Regions from separate parts of the Streptomyces sp. NBC_01283 genome, predicted to be linked through region 2. Evidence: riboswitches for the same ligand, from Rfam matches in the RefSeq annotation. Region 2 holds a riboswitch; the other holds the start of a gene.
What was found. Region 2 has a riboswitch for cobalamin ahead of OG302_RS28850 (prenyltransferase/squalene oxidase repeat-containing protein). Riboswitches for the same ligand answer to the same signal wherever they lie in the genome.
Positions count from the first base shown of each region.

Region 1: linked by a shared signal. The riboswitch ahead of OG302_RS26310 (CbtB-domain containing protein) and the one ahead of OG302_RS28850 (prenyltransferase/squalene oxidase repeat-containing protein) in region 2 are both predicted to bind cobalamin.

Region 1 is NZ_CP108430.1:5,771,589-5,777,497, forward strand. It holds gene OG302_RS26290 (HAD-IIA family hydrolase) at 36-815, shown strand; gene OG302_RS26295 (hypothetical protein) at 885-1,424, shown strand; gene OG302_RS26300 (class F sortase) at 1,440-2,105, shown strand; gene OG302_RS26305 (CbtA family protein) at 2,086-2,877, opposite strand; gene OG302_RS26310 (CbtB-domain containing protein) at 2,898-3,119, opposite strand; cobalamin riboswitch at 3,151-3,273, opposite strand; gene OG302_RS26315 (ANTAR domain-containing protein) at 3,604-4,359, opposite strand; gene OG302_RS26320 (glycoside hydrolase family 6 protein) at 4,522-5,553, shown strand; gene OG302_RS26325 (galactose oxidase-like domain-containing protein) at 5,647-5,909, opposite strand, start outside.
Region 2 is NZ_CP108430.1:6,380,902-6,386,810, reverse strand. It holds gene OG302_RS28860 (aldehyde dehydrogenase) at 1-1,323, opposite strand, end outside; gene OG302_RS28855 (MBL fold metallo-hydrolase) at 1,537-2,586, shown strand; cobalamin riboswitch at 2,625-2,759, shown strand; gene OG302_RS28850 (prenyltransferase/squalene oxidase repeat-containing protein) at 2,883-4,100, shown strand; gene OG302_RS28845 (SCO2322 family protein) at 4,097-4,765, shown strand; gene OG302_RS28840 (energy-coupling factor transporter transmembrane component T) at 4,773-5,909, shown strand, end outside.

The sequences.
Region 1 (5,909 bases), 610 kb from region 2:
TCACCCGTTCATCGCAGACCGCAGGAGTGCACCCCATGGCAGAGCGCAAGCCCATCGAATCGTGGCTCACCGACATGGACGGCGTGCTCATCCACGAGGGCGTCCCGATCCCCGGCGCCGACTCCTTCATCAAGCGGCTCCGTGAGTCCGGGAAGCCCTTCCTGGTCCTGACGAACAACTCGATCTACACCGCCCGCGACCTCCAGGCCCGCCTGAACCGCATGGGCCTCGACGTGCCCGTCGAGAACATCTGGACGTCGGCGCTCGCCACCGCGAAGTTCCTGGACGACCAGCGCCCCGGCGGCACCGCGTACGTCATCGGCGAGGCGGGCCTCACCACGGCCCTGCACGACATCGGGTACGTCCTGACCGACCACGACCCGGACTACGTGGTGCTCGGCGAGACCCGTACGTACTCCTTCGAGGCCATGACCAAGGCCGTGCGGCTGATCAACGGCGGGGCCCGCTTCATCTGCACGAACCCGGACGAGACCGGCCCCTCCATGGAAGGGCCGCTGCCCGCGACCGGCGCCGTCGCCGCGCTGATCACCAAGGCCACCGGGCGCAGCCCCTACTTCGCGGGCAAGCCGAACCCGCTGATGATGCGGACCGGTCTGAACGCCATCGGGGCGCACTCCGAGACCAGCGCCATGATCGGCGACCGCATGGACACCGACATCCTCGCCGGCCTCGAGGCCGGAATGGAGACGTTCCTGGTGCTCACGGGCCTGACGTCCCGCAAGGACATCGACCAGCACCCGTTCCGGCCCTCGAACGTCGTGGACTCGATCGCGGACCTCGTCGACCGCGTGTGACCACCCGTTTGCCGCACACGGGAGGCGTGAGCAGCAGCCGCGCGTGAACCTCGGAACAGGAGGTTCACGATGCGTAGAGGTTCACTCACCCTTCGTGGCATAGCCGGGGCCGCTGTCCTCGCCGCGCTCCCCGTCGTCGCCACGACGCCCGCACACGCCCATGACGAGGGCAAAGTGCACGCCACGGTCTCCCCGGCCAGCGCCGCGCCGGGGGCCAAGGTGGAGATCAGCGTCGATGGCTGCGACGGGACGACCGGTTCCGCGGGGTCCGGGGCGTTCACGGGCGACGCGAAGCTCACCGGCAGGGACGGCGACAAGTACTCCCTGAACGGCTCCGCCACGATCAGGGAAGGCGTCACCGGCTCGTACGACGTCACCGTCGTCTGCGACGGCCACCCCCACCAGGGCGCGGGTACCGTACGCGTCGTCCAGCACCACTCCGAGCCCGTCTCGCCGGTCCGCGCGGGCGGCGGCGGCACCGCGCAGCTCGCCGCGCACACCCAGGAGGCGGGCCCCGGCACCCGGCACGCGGTGATCGGCCTGGTGCTCGCCGGGGTGGCCGCCGTGGCCGTGGCGCTCCGCAGCGTCCGCCGGCGCCGCTCCGAGTGACGGGCGGCGACCGCGATGTCGGACCATGAGGGATCGGCGGGGCACGGGCGCTTCCTCACCGGGGTCGCCTGGGCCCTGGTGCTGGTGGGCCTCTGGCTGTGGGGCAGTGAGATCACCGACGTACGGGGCGGTGTCTCGGAGCCCACGAACGGTGACGTGGCGGCGGTGGGCCGCCCCTTCGCCGTCGAACTCCCGGACGCGCACGAGCCGCTCGGAGCCGCCAGACCGCAACGTGTCGACATCCCCTCGCTGAAGGTGCGGGCACCCGTGATCAGCCGCGGCCTCGACCCGGACGGCGCCATCGATCCGCCGCCCTTCGAGCAGGCGGAATCCGTCGGCTGGTACGGCGGCGGGACGCGCCCCGGAGCGGCGGGCACGTCCCTGCTCGTGGGCCACGTCGACACCGAGACGCGCCCCGCGGTCTTCTACGACCTCAGCGCGGTGCGCCCCGGCGAGAAGGTCAGGGTGACCCGGGACGACGGCTCGGTCGCCGAGTTCACCGTGGACGACGTCCAGGTCCTCAGCCGGGACCGCTTCGACGCGAAGAAGGCGTACGGCCCCCACGAGGAGGGCCGCGCCGAACTCCGCCTGATCACGTGCGGCGGCTCGTTCGACCGGGCGGCCAAGACGTACTCGGCGAACGTGGTGGTGTCGGCCTACCTCACCGGGGTGGGGCCGTAGAGGTGGTGCCGGGGCGCGAGCGCACTCCCGCCGCGCTCGCGCCCACGGCGGCCCCTTCCCGGGCGGCCCGCAGTCCCAGGCCTCCGAAGACCGCCGCGAACACCGCCCACAGCAGGGCGTGCGAGGCGACCGAGAGGACGCGGAAGTCCCACAGGAGCACCGCGTCGACCGGGACCGGGTCGGGATTGTCCGGGAGCAGGAAGAGCACGGCGAGCACGGCGACCGTCGTGAGGGCCGCCGCGGTCTGCCGCACCGGGTCGGGTCTCTCCGACAGGCGTACGTACACCTGCCGGACCAGGAACATGCCGAGGACGCCGATCGCCACGGACGCGAGCCACATCGCCTGGCGGTCGCCGACCGTGCCCGCGTCGCCGACGCCCGGCGGGTTCGCCGGGTAGCGCAGACCGGGCAGCAGGGAGACGGCGAGGAAGGCCGCCCCCGCGAAGGCGAGGGCGCGCGGCCACGGGTGCGCGTACGGATCGCGGCGGTGCACCAGGGCGTACGCCACCGCGCAGAGGACGCCGACGGCGAGACCGGCGACGAGCGAGGTGACCACCAGGCCCGCGTGCTGGGTCGAGCGCGTGAACAGCTCCTCGTGGTGCTGCGCGTGCTCATGGGCGGCCGACCGCTTCTCCTCGGCGCGGATCGCCCGGTCCATCAGCGGCTCGGCGAGGAGCAGCGAGAAGAGACCGGCCGCGAGGCCCGCCGTTCCTCCCGCCACGAGACCCCGGCCGAGCAGGGGCAGTACGGGCGAGGACGCCGAGGATGGCATGGTGCCGTGTCCGTCCCCGGTCAGTGGCACGGGGCACCGAAGAGGTGCCGGCCGTCGTGCGCGAACTCGTGGAGATAGCTGCCGGTCGCCGAGATCAGCGAGCCGTTGTCGAGGAAGACCGCGTAGAGCGCGATCAGCGCGATGAGGGCCGCGGCCGAGGCGATGAGCCAGTCGCGGGTCTGGACCGTGGCGGCCCGGGCCGCCGTCCTGTCGGTGTGCGGTGCCGCGGTGTGCAGTGCCATGTCGAAGCGTCTCCTTCTGGGGTTCCACGCCCCGAAGCAGGAGTACGACGGCTCAGTTCCTGGCTTCCGCACACCACTTGGGCGTCCGGTCACAGTGGCGGGACCGCCCCGGAATGGCACCGGGTTCCTGTCAACCGTCGCCTCGATGTATGGACTTGTCGTCCCGGAGAGTCCCAGTTGGTCATGGACACTGTCAACGGTCCCGGTACAACCAGGGCCCGGTCGGCGGCCCGCTCCCCCCGGAGCCGTCGACCGGGCTGGTCCTCGACCGCGCGCGCACGAGCTGCGGGAGTAACCCGGCGCCGGCGCGGGAGGTTCGATGGCCAACCCCACTGTGCGGGATGGACGACAAGGCCGGGGGCTTGGGCCGTTGTGACGACTGTAGAACGGATGAGCGCTGGAGCCTAGGGGTGGATTGACGCCAAGTCGTGCTCCGCTTCCTCTCTGTGATCACCGCAGGTGGTGGTGGTTCTCAGGATGACCTTCAGGACGGTTCGGACCAACCGCCGCGCAGCGCCGCGTCATCGAGCGATCCCTTGATCACGTCAGTGGCGACCAAGTCCATGACCAGCCGTTCTCTGCGCGCGTACCGCCGCAGCACGTCAAAGGCGTCGTCCATCCCGGTATGCCAGCGTTCGGCGAGCATTCCCTTGGCCTGTTCGATGCGTACGCGGCTGGTCAGGGCGCCCTGGAGCTGGGTGGCGAGCGTTCGATACCGCGTGTAGGCGCGGTGGTTGTGCAGGCCCACCGCGGCGGCGTCGGCGATGGCCTGCGCGAGCCGCAGCTCGTCTTCGGCGTGCGGGCACCGGGAGGTCTCGGGCACGAAGACGTTGAGCGCCCCGAGCAGGGTCTCGCGCTGGCGCAGCGGCACCGCGTACGTCGCCCCGATGCCGTGGCGCCGCGCCAGCGCGGTGAACTCCGGCCAGCGCTGGGCGGGTTCGGCCGTCGCGAGCCGCACCGGTGGCACGGGCAGACCGGTGCCGAGGCTCTCCACGCAGGGCCCGCCGTCGTGCTGGACGCCGAGCAGGTCGAGTGCGAGTGCGCGGGGATGGCCGCCGGTGGCGACCGCGGGGGCGCCGAAGCCGTCGAAGATGACCCCGGCGGCGGACGCGTCGAGGAGCTCCACGCAGTGTCCCGCGACCCGGCCGAGGTAGAGCTCCGGGTCGAAGTCGTCGTCCAGGGTGTTCGCGGTCTCCACCAGGACTTGGGCAAGCCGTAGTTCAGAGGTGCGATCCCGCATGATCTCCTCCCCATGGAGCGCCGCCCCGCCCACTGCACCTACCCGTTGACGACCCGCTGTAACAGGTCTCCTACAGGTCTTCGCAGCGGACGGGCGGGCCTCGTGGCCAGGGTGGGCGTATGTCAGGATTGAGAATCGGACAGTGCACCCAAGGGGGAGTGGATGTACCACAAAGGCACCGGCCGCGGTCATCGGATCGCGGTCAGGGGGTTGCAGGCCGCGGCGGCGTTTGCGGGGGCTGCGCTGCTGCTGTCGGGGTGCTCCTCCGATGACGGCTCGGGCGAGGAGGAATCCTCGGGGCCGGTCAAGCAGCAACCCAAGGGTTCCGACCCGTACTGGGTCAACCCGGAGGGGAACGCGGCCAAGCAGGTCGCCGCGTACGAGAAGGACGGCAAGAAGGACGACGCCGGTCTCATCCGGAAGATCGCCGAGCAGCCGGTCGCCGAATGGATCGTCCCGGAGAACGCGGAGGACCAGGCGCGCGGCTTCACCGAGGCGGCGCAGAAGGCCGACAGGGACGCCCTGATGGTCCTCTACAACATCCCGCACCGGGACTGCGGCCAGTACTCGGAAGGCGGCGCCGCCGACGGCAACGAGTACCGGAAGTTCATCGACCAGGTCGCCGCGGGCATCGGCGACCGCAGGGCCACGGTCATCCTGGAGCCGGACGCCGTGCTCCACATGGTCGACAACTGCACGCCGGAGGAGTTCCACGAGGAGCGGTACGACCTCCTCAAGGGCGCCATCGGGAAGCTCAAGTCCCTGAAGAACACCAAGGTGTACCTGGACGCGGGCAACGCGGGCTGGAAGAACCCGGACTCGCTCTGGGAGCCCCTGAAGTGGTCGGGTGTCGAGCAGGCCGACGGATTCTCGGTCAACGTCTCGAACTTCCAGACCACCGAGGCCAGCACGGAGTTCGGCAAGAAGCTCTCGGCGAAGATCGGCGACAAGCCGTTCGTCATCGACACCGCGCGCAACGGCAACGGCCCGTACACCAAGGGCAAGGACACCTGGTGCAATCCGCCGGGCCGTGCGCTGGGCGAGGCACCCACGACCAAGACGGACGATCCGCTCGTCGACGCGTACCTCTGGGTCAAGCGGCCCGGTGAGTCCGACGGCACGTGCCGGGGCGGCCCGAAGGCGGGCCAGTGGTGGCCCGAGTACGCGAAGGGCCTCGCGGAGGCGGCCAAGTAGAAGCGCCTCGCAGCGCCCCACGAGAAAGCCGCAGTCGCGACTGCCGGGTGACCGGACAGTTGCGACTGCGGCTTTTCCGTGGTGCCCGCGGGGCTACTTCACGTGGACCCACTTGGCCTTGCTCGGGGTGCCCTGGTCGTCCGTCACGAAGAGCATGTACCAGCCCGACTCGACCAGGCTCCGCTCCTTCGGGATCGTCACCGTGACGCCGTCCGCGGACTTCTTGAGGTCCAGGGCGACGGACGTCTGGTCGATGTCCGTGACGTGCGTCGAGGCACTCGGCCTGATCAGACGGGCCGTCGTGATGGACGAGGCGTGCTGGGTCTTGAACGTCCCCGACCCGCCACGGCTCATCT
Region 2 (5,909 bases):
GTTCACCGAGTACGTCCCGGTGCGCACCCGGCGCGCGACGTCGATACCGCGCTCCACGTCCGCCGTCCACACGCTGCCGCTGAGCCCGTAGTCGGAGTCGTTGGCGATCTTCACGGCCTCGCTCTCGTCGCCGTACGGGATGAGGCAGATGACCGGGCCGAAGATCTCCTCGCGGGCGATGCGCATCGAGTTGTCCACGCCGCCGAAGAGCGTCGGCTCGACGTACCAGCCGTCGTCGAACCCGGGCGGACGCCCGCCGCCCGCGAGGATCTTGGCGCCCTCCTCCTGGCCGATGCGGATGTAGTCGAGCGAGCGCTGCTGCTGGCGCTTGGCGACGAGCGGGCCCAGTTCGGTCTCCGGGTCGAGCGGGTCGCCGACCTTGAGCGCGGACGCCGCGGCGGCGAAGGCCTCGGCGAACTCGTCGTAGCGCGAGCGAGGCACGAGGATGCGGGTCTGGGCCACGCACGCCTGGCCGTTGATCATCCAGGCGAAGGGGACGATGCCGGCGACCGCCGCCGACGCGTCCGCGTCCGGCAGGATCACGGCGGCCGACTTGCCGCCCAACTCCAGGGTCACGCGCGTGAGATTGCGCGCGGCGACCTCCATCACGCGCTTGCCCGCGCCGACGGAACCGGTGAAGGACACCTTGTCGACGCCGGGGTGCCCGACGAGGTACTCGCTGACCTCGCGGTCCGCCGAGAGGATCGAGAGCACGCCCTTCGGCAGCCCTGCCTCATGGGCGATGTCGGCGAGTATGTAGGCGTCGAGCGGCGTCTCGGGCGAGGTCTTGAGGATCACCGGACACCCGGCGAGCAGCGCGGGCGCGAGCTTGGCCGCGGCGGTGAACTGCGGGACGTTCCACGGCACCACGGCCGCCACCACACCGACCGGCTCGCGCCGTACGAGGATCTTGCCGAGGGCTCCGTCGCGCGCCTCTTCGTACGTGAAGTTCTTCGCGACCGTGAGCGCCGAGTCCCAGACCATCATCGAGGCGAGGGACTGCACCATCACGCTCGCCGTGTACGGGGTGCCGTTCTCGGAGCTGATGACGCGGGCGATCTCCTCGTGCCGTACGGCGAACGCGTCCTTGATCTTCGTGACGACCTCGATCCGCTCGTCGAGCGTCATCCGGGGCCAGGGGCCCTCCTCGAACGCCTTGCGCGCGGTGGCGACGGCCCGGTCGACATCGGCGGGCGCCGCGTGCGGCACACGCGCGAAGAGCTGGCCGGTGTGCGGCGAGACCACCTCGATGACGTCCTTGCCGAGGGGGTCCACCAGCTCCCCGCCGATAAAAAGCTGTCCGTGTTCCACGAGCTCGGTCATGGCTGACTGCCTCCTGCGGGATTCCGCCTGCGCGGCACGCTTTCTGACACTGTTTCAGAACTGATACCAGTTCTAGTTCCAGTAGTCCACGGAGAGCGAGATGCAAGTAACCTGTCGAAACAGTCGACTTGGGCGATCATTGGAACTAGTTCTAGTTATGGTGACGACGGCCGTGGTCGTGGCCGTGCAGCCGACGAGAGGCGAGGGTGCCCGATGACGCAGGTGACCGATCCGAAGGCGACCGACCACGGCGGCGGCGTGTGGAGCATCAAGGTCCCCATCCCGGACAACCCCCTGGGCTTCACCCTGGTCCACCTCCTGGACACGGACGCCGGCCCTGTCCTCATCGACACGGGCTGGGACGACCCCACGTCCTGGGACGCCCTCGCCGAGGGCCTCACCGCCTGCGGCACGTCCGCCGACGCGGTGCACGGCGTCGTCATCACCCACCACCACCCCGACCACCACGGTCTGTCCGCCAAGGTCCGCGAGGCGTCCGGCGCGTGGATCGCGATGCACGAGGCGGACGCGTCGGTCGTACGCCGTACGCGGACCGGGCCCCCCGAGCGCTGGTTCGACTACATGGTGGAGAAGCTGACGGCCGCCGGAGCCCCCGCCGACCACCTGGCCCCCCTGGTGGCGGCCCGTGACGCGGGCCGCGCGCCCCGGCTGCCCGGCCTCGCCGCCGCGCTCCCCGACCGCGGCATCGCCCCCGGCGAGCTCCTCGAACTGCCGGGGCGCAGGCTCCGCGCGATCTGGACCCCCGGCCACACCCCGGGCCACGTCTGCCTGCACCTGGAGGAGGAGCACCCGGCGCGGCTGCCGGGCCACGGCCGGCTGTTCTCCGGCGACCATCTGCTCCCCGGGATCACCCCGCACATCGGCCTGTACGAGGACCCCGACGACGAGACCGTCACCGATCCGCTCGGCGACTACCTCGACTCCCTGGAGCGCATCGGCCGCCTGGGCCCCGCCGAGGTGCTTCCGGCCCACCAGTACGCGTTCGCCGACGCCCCGGCCCGTGTGCGGGAGATCCTGGCCCACCACGAGGAGCGTCTGACGGACCTGCTCGCCCTCCTGGCCGAGCCGCTCACGCCCTGGCAGCTCGCCGAGCAGATGGAGTGGAACCGCCCCTGGGCCCAGATCCGCTACGGCTCGCGGAACATCGCGGTCTCCGAGGCCGAGGCCCATGTGCGGCGTCTGGTGAAGCTGGGGCGTGCCGAGGCGGTCGGCCACGATCCGGTGCGCTACCGGGCGGTGTGACCTGCGGCCCGGGAGGCGGGCACCCCGGACCGCTCCCCCTACGGGCCGGTAGAGTGACCCCGTCGTCATCATGCCCGTACGGGGGAAAGCCGGTGCGAATCCGGCGCTGACCCGCAGCCGTGTACCGCGTCCAGCGGTGAGCCGGAATGCCCGGTACCGAGCATGACCGGCTCGCTTCATCGGGGCCCCCGATGAACGGCACCGTCGAGGTATACGGAGCCGGAGCCGCCCGGTGCCCGTGCCCGCACGCGCCCGTGCTGCCCCGCTCCCCCGCAGGGAGAGGCACCCGCCGCATCATGAACGTTCGCCGCAGCGCAGCGGTCCTGGCCGCCGTCGCCGTGATCGGTTCGGCCGCCGCCCCGGCCGCTTTCGCGGACAGCGCGTCCCCGTCGCCTTCCGCAGCCCTCCCCTCCGGGCTCTACGGAGACGCGGATCCCAAGTTCGACGGGGTGTTCCGGCAGTCGTACGCCCTGCTCGCCCAGGACTCGGCCGGTGTGAAGCCCGCCGCGAAGTCCGTCGACTGGCTCACCGGGCAGCAGTGCGAGAGCGGCGGTTTCGCCGCATACCGCGCCGACGCGGGTGAGCCGTGCGACTCCAAGACGATGTTCGACAGCAACGCGACCGCATCCGCCGTGCAGGCCCTGGCCGCGCTCGGCGGTCAGAAGAAGGCGGTCGGCAAGGGCGTCGACTGGCTGAAGTCGGTGCAGAACAAGGACGGCGGCTGGGGCTACAGCCCCGGCATGGCCTCCGACGCCAACTCGACCGGCATCGTGATCGGCGCCCTCGCCGCGGCGGGCGAGAAGCCGCAGTCGGTGAAGGCCCAGAGCGGCAAGTCCCCCTACGACGCGCTGCCCGCGCTCTCGATGAGCTGTGACAAGGACGGCGGCGCCTTCGGCCTCGCGGACGCCAAGTCCGGCAAGCTCTCGCCGAACGCGGACGCCACGGCGGCCGGTGTGCTCGGCGCCCACGGCAAGGGCCTGGTCGTCGACCCCGCCGGGAAGAAGGCCGCCGCCCCGAAGTGCGAGAAGGCGGACACCGCCGAGCAGGCGGCCTCGAACGGCACCGGCTACCTCCTGAAGACCCTCGCCAAGGGCGACGACCACCTGATGTCGTCGATGCCCGGCGCCAAGAACATGCCCGACCTGGGCAACACCGCGGACTCCGTGCTCGCGCTCGCCGCGGCCGGCCAGCCGGAGCAGGCCAAGAAGTCCGCCGAGTGGCTGTCGAAGAACTCCGCCGACTGGGCCAAGAAGTCCGGCCCGGCCGCGTACGCCCAGCTGATCTTCGCCGCCCGCGCCTCGGGCCTGGACCCGCGTGACTTCGGCGGCGCGGACCTGGTCAAGCAGCTCAACGCGACCGGCCCGGCCCCGCAGGCGACCGAGGCCGCCGACGAGAAGAAGGACAGCGACGACGACAGTGGCGTCAGCGTCTGGTGGATCATCGGTGTCGGTCTGGTCGCCGGTGCCGGCATCGGCTTCCTGTACAGCGGCAACAAGAAGAAGCAGCAGCCGTGACGCGGGGTCGCGTGCGGTGCGGGCGCCTGGTGACCGGGGCGCTCGTCGCCGCCCTGTCCGGCGTCCTCGCCGCCGCCCCCGCCCAGGCCGCCGGCTACCGTTACTGGTCCTTCTGGGACCGGGACGGCTCCACGTGGGCGTACGCGACCCAGGGGCCGAGCACCGCACGCCCCGACGACGGGGCCGTGCAGGGTTTCCGGTTCTCCGTGTCCGCCGACTCGAAGGACGCCGCGAAGCCGCGCGGCGCCGCGGACTTCGACACCATCTGCGCCAAGACCCCCGCCAAGGACGACCGCAAGCGGATCGCCCTGGTCATCGACTTCGGCACGCCGGGTGACGCCCCCGACGGCGAGACCCCGCCGAAGCCGCGTACCGCATGCGCGCGGGTCGCGGACGACGCGACCAGCGCCGACGCGCTGGCCGCGGTCGCCAAGCCCCTGCGCTACGACAGCAACGCCCTGCTGTGCGCCATCGCGGACTTCCCGAAGTCCGGCTGCGGCGAACAGGTCTCGGGCGACGGGGAGTCCGGGAAGAAGCAGGACCGGACGGCGAGCGACAAGGACGGCGACTCCGGTGGCCCCTCCGTCGGTCTGATCGCGGGTGTGGCCGCCATCGCCCTGCTCGGCGGCGCCGCCGTCTGGCAGGCACGCCGCCGACGCGGCTGACCGCACGATGACCGATCACCCGAGCACCGCTCCCGGTGCGCTGCGGCGGCGCCTCGCCCCCGAGGCGCACCGGAGCAACGCGCTGCACCCGGGCGCCTGGTGGGTGTGGGCGCTCGGGCTCGGCGTCGCGGCGTCCCGCACCACCAACCCGCTGCTGCTCGGGATGCTGATCGGCGTCGCGGGCTATGTCGTGGCGGCGCGCAGGACGTCGGCGCCGTGGGCTCGGTCGTACGGCGCCTTCGTGAAGCTGGGTCTCGTGGTGATCGCGATCCGGCTCGTCTTCGCCGTCGTCCTCGGCTCCCCCATCCCCGGTACGCACGTCATCATGACGCTCCCCGAGGTGCCGCTGCCCGACTGGGCGAAGGGCGTGCGGATCGGGGGCCGGGTGACGGCCGAGGGGCTGCTCTTCGCGCTCTACGACGGGGTGCGCCTGGCGGGTCTGCTGATCTGCGTGGGCGCCGCGAACGCCCTCGCCAGTCCGGCGCGGCTGCTCAAGTCGCTGCCGGGCGCGCTGTACGAGGTGGGGGTCGCCATCGTCGTGGCGATGACGTTCGCACCGAACCTGATCATGGATGTGCAGCGCCTGCGGGCCGCGCGGCGCCTTCGCGGGCGCGCGGACCGGGGCATCCGGGGGCTGCTCCAGGTCGGGCTCCCGGTCCTGGAGGGCGCCCTGGAGCGGTCGGTCGCCCTGGCCGCCGCGATGGACGCGCGGGGCTTCGGCCGCAGCGCGCCGGTGCCCGCGGGGGTGCGCAGGGCGACGGCGGTCCTGACGCTCGGCGGCCTGATGGGCGTCTGCGCCGGTACGTACGGGCTGCTCTCCGCGGACGGCACGGGCTACGGCCTGCCCGTCCTGGCCGCCGGTCTGCTCGCCGCGCTCGCCGGACTGCGCCTCGGCGGCCGGCGCTCCGTGCGCACCCGCTACCGCCCCGACCCCTGGGGCGTGCGCGCCTGGCTCGTCGCCGGGTCGGGGATCGCGGTGGCGGGCCTGACGATCTGGGCCGCCTCCTACGACACTGCCGCCCTGCACCCCGGGGTGGTCCCCCTGACGGCACCGGCCCTGCCGCTGTGGCCCGCGGCGGCCGTCCTGGTCGGACTGCTCCCCGCCTTCGTGGCACCGGTGCCCGCCGATTCCGCCGCCCCTGTC